2 regions of the Paracoccus sp. DMF genome follow, and region 1 is predicted to be linked to the other one. Evidence: riboswitches for the same ligand, from Rfam matches in the RefSeq annotation. Region 1 holds a riboswitch; the other holds the start of a gene.
The links. Region 1 has a riboswitch for thiamine pyrophosphate ahead of E3D03_RS03660 (TenA family protein). Riboswitches for the same ligand answer to the same signal wherever they lie in the genome.

Region 1 (3,201 bases):
CAGCGCCAGCGCCCGGAACGGCCGCCCCAGCCGGGCCGCGTGGCGGTCGCAGGCGGCGATCAGCCGCGCCTGCGCGAGGTGTTTGAGCCAGGCCTCGACGACCACCCCTGGCGGCCGGCCCTGCGGCACCAGCAGCAGGTCGGCGGTCAGCTCGACGCGGCGGGTCTCGGCCGGGCGGATCAGGCGCGGCACGCCCTCGACGGGCAGCTGGACGCCATGCGCGACCAGTTGCAGCGCCGGCATGTCGGCGCGGACCTGGCGCAGCCATTCGGCCCGCGACTCGGCAAAGGCCTGGCCGTCGCGCAGGCTGGCGCGGCTGGGCAGGGTCAGCACCACCTCGCCCCCCGCCCGTGCCACGCGCAACGTCATGCGCCGCGCCCGGGACGAGCGGCGCAGCGTCACCGGGATGTCGCCGCCGACCCAAATCCTGTCCTTGCCTGCCTGCATCTTGCGGTGCCCTGCCTTTCGGCCCATATTTCCACCGCGCCGCCGTCCCGACGCAAGGGGAAAAGCCTTTGACAGCCCCTTCTGGCTATGGCAGGGGACAGCGGATTTACCTGAACGCGGCAGAAAGAGAATACCATGCCCAAAGAGGAATGGGGCACGAAACGCCTTTGCCCCCATTGCGCCACGCGCTTCTACGACCTGACGAACGATCCGATGACCTGCCCGGCCTGCGGCGCCTCTTTCACGGCGGAAAGCCTGACGAATGGCCGCTCGCGCTCGCTGATCTCGGAAAAGACCGCCGCGCGCGACGAGGATCAGACCGATCTCGTCGATGACGAGGATCTGGACGACGACGCCGATTCCGGGGATCTGGACGACGATCTGCTGGACGACGACGATGACGACGGCGACGTGTCGCTGGACGACATCGCCGACGTGGCGGATTCGGACGACGAATAGGCCGCGAGCGGCCGCGATCGCCCCGGCCGGCCCTTGCCGCGCCGGGGCTTTTTCGTGATCGGAGGGGGCCATGCGCATCATCGACCGCCAGGCCATGCGGGCCATTCTGCTGACGCCCGAGGACCGGGTGCTGCTGATGCGCGTCGACTATGGCACCGGCGACTGGTGGATCACCCCGGGCGGCGGCGCCGAGCCCGGCGAGACGCCCGAGGCGACGCTGCGCCGCGAACTGCGCGAGGAGCTGGGCTTTGCCCTGCCCGCCTTCGGCCCGCTGGTCTGGCGCCGCCGCTTTACCCTGCCCTTGCCGCAGGCGCGCTGGCGCCAATCCGAGCATTACTTCCTGATCGAGACGCCGGAGTTCCGGCCCGTGGTGCAGGACGCGCCCGAGGCCGGCCTGATCCGCGAATTCCGCTGGTGGAGCCTGCCCGAGCTGCGCCACAGCAGCGAGAACCTGGCGCCGGCCGCGCTGGCGCGAATCGTGCTGGACTATCGCGAAGGCGGCCCGCCGCGCGAGCCGCCCCCCTTCGAAATCATCGAGGATTAGACACTAAGCCTCATAGGCATCATCGAAAAATTCGACTTCCAGCCGGGCGGCGCGGCGAAAGAAGTCGCGCACCTGCGCGGCCTCGGCCGGGCCGGTGCGGTCCAGCTCGGCGCGCAGGAAGGCCACGAAATCGCGGAAGAACGCATTGTCGTGCAGCGTGATCCATTCGGCATGGACGAAGTTTTCCGGCAGGGTCTCGGCCTGCATGGCCCAGTCGAGGTAAAGCCCCTCGGCCACGTTCAGCACCGCCAGCACCGCTGGATAAGAGCGGGTCGCGGCAGCCTCGCGCAAGATGGCCTGGAAGCCCTGCGTGGGCGCGCTGTCGGGAATGGCGGCGCGCTCGGCCTCCGAGACGCCCAGGGCGGCGAAGGCGCGCAGGAAATAGTCGTTCTCGTCGCTTGAAACCATACCGGCGAAGCGGCCGAAGCGCAGCCGCGATTCGAAGCGGTCGGCGCTGGCGATGGCGGCACCGAGCAGCGTCAGGAAAGCATCGAGGAAACGGTGGTCCTGCACAAGATAGCGCGCCATGACCGCATCCCCGATGCGGCCGGCCAGCAACTCGTGCACGAAGCGATGGCCGGTCGCGGCCTGCCAATCGGCGGCGCATTCGTCGCGCAGGGTTTCAAAGAAGGTCTGGGGCATCCTGCCCTCCTGGCTTGGGGCGGGGCCGGGATGGCCCCGGGGTGGGGCCGGCATCAGGCAGGCGCACGGACTGGCCATCCCTTCGCCGGCATGATCCGGATCAGGTTCGAAGGGTCACCGCGCCGCGCGGGGCTTGCCCTTGCCAGCGATCTCTCAGCCCCTTGCCGGGGCTCCCCTTGGTCGCGGCGATCCTAGCCGTGCCGGCCGCGGCTGTCACGCCCCCGACATGCCTGCGCGGCAGGCTTGACCCGGCCGGGACGGCATTCCGGCTTGCAGCGGCGGGCGTTCTGTTATCTCGTTGCGCCAAGATGCGTCCGCGCGGCGCCGGACAGGACCGGAGACGATGACCACAGGCCCAGAGCCAAGCCCCCAGACCGCACCCCACCCCGCCCAGGCGCCGCGCCAGACCGGGCTGCGCCTGCACCGGCCGCCGCTGGTGACCAATATCTCGGCGGCGCGCTGGCTGTTGCTGGCGATCGTCGCGGCCTCGATCTATTTCTTCCACGGCTTCCTGGTGCCGGTGCTGGCGGCGATGGTGATCGCGCTGGCCAGCTGGCCGCTGCGCGAGCGGGCGGTGGCGCGTGTCGGGCGCACCTGGGCCGCGACGGCCCTGGTGCTGGTGCTGGTCTGCTTCCTGGTCGTGCCCATCGCCATGGCGCTGATCTATGCCTTCCGCGAGCTGCGCGACTGGATCAACTGGGCGATCATGGTCAATTCCACCGGCGCGCCGACGCCGGGCTGGATGGTCCAGCTGCCGCAGGTCGGCGACTGGCTGGACGAGAACTGGCACACCTATATCGGCCGGCCCGGCGGCATCTCGGAAATCGTGCAGCTGGTCTCGGGCTCGAACATCGGCGCGATCTATCGCGGCGCGGTGACGGCGGGCTCGCTGGCGTTCCACCTGGCGCTGACGCTGCTCTTCATGCTGATCACGCTCTTCGTGCTGTATCGCGACGGCGACAAGTTCGTGGCCCAGGTCGACCATATCGGCCGCCGCATCCTGCCCGACCGCTGGAGCCGGCTGTCGCGCGTGGTGCCGGCGACGATCAGCTCGACCGTGACCGGCATGACGCTGATCGCCATCGGCGAGGGGGTGATCCTGGGCACCG
Region 2 (3,201 bases), on a different contig from region 1:
TGTCGGGATTGTCGTCGATGAAGATGCAATCCTCGGGGCGCAAGCCGTTGCGGTCCATCAGCAGGCGATAGATCGCCGGCTCGGGCTTCAGCGCGCCCACCCGCCCGGAAACCACGATGTCGCGGAACAGCCGGCCCAGCCGGGGATGGATTTCCAGCGCATGGGGCCAGGTCTCGGCCGCCCAGTTCGTCAAGCCATAGAGCGGCACCCCCCGCGCCAGCAGCGCCTCGGCGATTTCCCAGGCGCCGGGCACGGTCTTCTCGATGGTCAGCGGAAAGGCGGCCAGATAGCCCGCCAGCTGCCGGGCCTCGTCGCCATGCGCCTCGCGCGCGGCCTGCAGCCCTTCGGCAAAGCTGCGCCCGCCGTCCTGCGCCCGGTTCCAGCCGTCGAAGCCGATGCGCGCCATCCAGGCCTCGGCCGCGGCGCGGCTGGTGAAGACATCGGCAAAGGCCAGCGCCGGATCCCATTCGATCAGCACCGCCCCCAGGTCGAAGATCACGCTTTTCATCGCCGGCCTCCCTTGCCATCCGGCCGGATCGTGCCGAAACACGGCCGGCCCCGCAAGCCGGCGCGCTTCTGCCGGGCGAAAAGCCGTGCTAGAGCCGGGGAAACCACGGGGAAAGGGAACGCGATGACCATATCGGTGGCTGGGCTGGGCTATGTCGGCATGTCGATCGCGGTGCTGCTGGCGCAGCATGACGCGGTGGTGGCCCTGGACATCAGCGCCGAGCGGGTGGCCCAGGTGAATGCCGGCCGCTCGCCCATCGAGGATGCCGAGATCAGCCAGTGGCTGGCGGAAAAGCCGCTGCACCTGCGCGCCACCACCGACCCGGCCGAGGCCATGGCCGGCGCCGAATTCGTCATCGTCGCCACGCCGACGAATTACGACCCGCGCTCGAACCGCTTCGACACCTCCAGCGTGGAAAGCGTGATCGCGCTGGCCCGCCGGCACGCGCCGCAGGCGACCATCGTCATCAAGTCCACGGTCCCGGTCGGCTTTACCCAGCGCATGCGCGACGAGACCGGCCATGACGGCATCCTGTTCTCGCCGGAATTCCTGCGCGAAGGCCGGGCGTTGCAGGACAACCTGCACCCCTCGCGCATCGTGGTAGGTGACCACGGCCCGGCCGCGCATCGGCTGGCCGATCTGCTGGCCCAGGGCGCGGTCCGCAAGGACATGCCGATCCTGTTCACCGGCTCGACCGAGGCCGAGGCGATCAAGCTGTTCTCGAACACCTATCTCGCCATGCGCGTGGCCTATTTCAACGAACTCGACAGCTATGCCGTCGCCCGCGGGCTGAACACGCGCGAGATCATCGAGGGCGTCGGCCTCGACCCGCGGATCGGCGAGCATTACAACAATCCCAGCTTCGGCTATGGCGGCTATTGCCTGCCCAAGGATACCAAGCAATTGCTGGCGAACTACGACCAGGTGCCGCAAAGCCTGATCGCCGCGGTGGTGGACAGCAACCGCACCCGCAAGGATTTCATCGCCGAGGAAATCATCGCCCGGCGTCCGAAGCTGGTCGGCGTCTATCGGCTGGTGATGAAATCCGGCTCGGACAATTTCCGCGACAGCTCGATCCAGGGCATCATGAAGCGGATCAAGGCCAAGGGCATCCCCTGCATCGTCTACGAACCGGTGCTGGAACAGGAGCATTTCTTCAACAGCCCGGTGGTGCGCGACCTCGACGCCTTCAAGGCCCAGGCCGACCTGATCATCGCCAACCGCCAGGCGCCCGAACTGGCCGACGTGCAGGACAAGCTTTACACCCGCGACCTGTTCGCCCGCGACTGAGCTTGCCAAAGCCGCGCGCCGGCCCTAGTGTCCCGCCACGACTCATACACTTGGGGTGCCCCGAACGGGGCTGAGAGGTGCCAGGCACCGACCCATCGAACCTGATCCGGCTCATACCGGCGGAGGGAAGGGTAGAGTGTCGCGGCACGCAGACCACATCAGCCGCCACCCCCTCTCCGCCGCCTCGACCGGACAATGAAAGGCGGATCATGGCGGGACCAGCTCGCATCGCGCTGACCATCGCCGGCTCGGACAGCGGCGGCGGCGCCGGCATCCAGGCCGACCTCAAGACCTTCTCGGCGCTGGGGGTCTATGGCGCATCCGTGATCACAGCCATCACCGCCCAGAACACCCGCACCGTCGCGGCGGTCGAGGCGGTCTCGCCGGCCATGGTCGCGGCGCAGATCGACGCGGTTTTCGGCGACCTGGACGTGCGCGCGATCAAGATCGGCATGGTCGGCGGCCCGGATGTGATCACAGCCGTCGCGGACCGGCTGCGCATCGCGCTGCAGGCCGATCCGATCCCGGTGGTGCTGGACCCGGTCATGGTGGCGAAATCCGGCGATGCGCTGCTGCCCGACGCGGCGGTCCAGGCGCTGCGTGACCGGCTCTTGCCGCTGGCGACCGTCCTGACCCCCAACCTGCCCGAGGCCGCACGGCTGCTGGGTCGTGCCCCGGCCGGCACCCTCGACGCCATGGCCGAACAGGGCGAGGCGCTGCGTGCCCTGGGCGCGGGCCATGTGCTGATGAAGGGCGGCCATGCCGAGGGCGACACCTGCACCGACCTGCTGGTCGGTCCGCAGGGCTTTCAGCTGTCGGCGCCACGTCAGCAGACCCGCAATACCCATGGCACCGGCTGCTCGCTGTCCTCGGCCATCGCGGCGGGGCTGGCGCTGGGGTTGGACCTGCCCGCTGCGGTCACCCGCGCCCATGGCTGGCTGCAAGGCGCCATCGGGGCCGCCGACGGGCTGGGGATCGGGTTGGGCCATGGGCCGGTACATCACTTCTACAAAATGTGGGGTGGCGAATGAACGAGATAACAATTCTTGGTAGCGGCGTGATGGGGTTGGCAATTGCCGCGACCCTGCTTGACCGCGGCGTCACCCCCCGCGTCATCGACCCCGCCGGCAAGCCCGGCGCGCAGGCGTGCAGTTGGCGTGCCGGCGGCATGCTGGCCCCCTGGTGCGAGGCCGAAAGCGCCGAGCCGGTGGTCCTGCGCCTGGGGCTCGACGCCGCCGACTGGTGGCAGGCGCATGGCGCCGAGGTCATCCGGCGCGGCACGCTGGTGCTCGCCCCCTCGCGCGACCGGGCGGAACTGGACCGCTTTACCCGGATGACAGAGGCGCATCGCCCGGTGGACGCTGACGCCATCGCCGCGCTGGAGCCCGTATTGCAGGGCCGGT

Region 2: it holds a riboswitch for thiamine pyrophosphate, as region 1 does, so the genes downstream of both, thiD (bifunctional hydroxymethylpyrimidine kinase/phosphomethylpyrimidine kinase) here and E3D03_RS03660 (TenA family protein) in region 1, are expected to answer to the same signal.

What each region holds. Positions count from the first base shown of each region.
Region 1 is NZ_SOKV02000004.1:111,345-114,545, forward strand. It holds gene E3D03_RS03645 (M48 family metallopeptidase) at 1-447, opposite strand, end outside; gene E3D03_RS03650 (TIGR02300 family protein) at 583-906, shown strand; gene E3D03_RS03655 (NUDIX hydrolase) at 977-1,450, shown strand; gene E3D03_RS03660 (TenA family protein) at 1,454-2,092, opposite strand; TPP riboswitch at 2,153-2,279, opposite strand; gene E3D03_RS03665 (AI-2E family transporter) at 2,436-3,201, shown strand, end outside.
Region 2 is NZ_SOKV02000002.1:175,760-178,960, reverse strand. It holds gene E3D03_RS02135 (HAD family hydrolase) at 1-508, opposite strand, end outside; gene E3D03_RS02130 (nucleotide sugar dehydrogenase) at 632-1,798, shown strand; TPP riboswitch at 1,840-1,943, shown strand; gene thiD (bifunctional hydroxymethylpyrimidine kinase/phosphomethylpyrimidine kinase) at 2,008-2,829, shown strand; gene E3D03_RS02120 (FAD-dependent oxidoreductase) at 2,826-3,201, shown strand, end outside.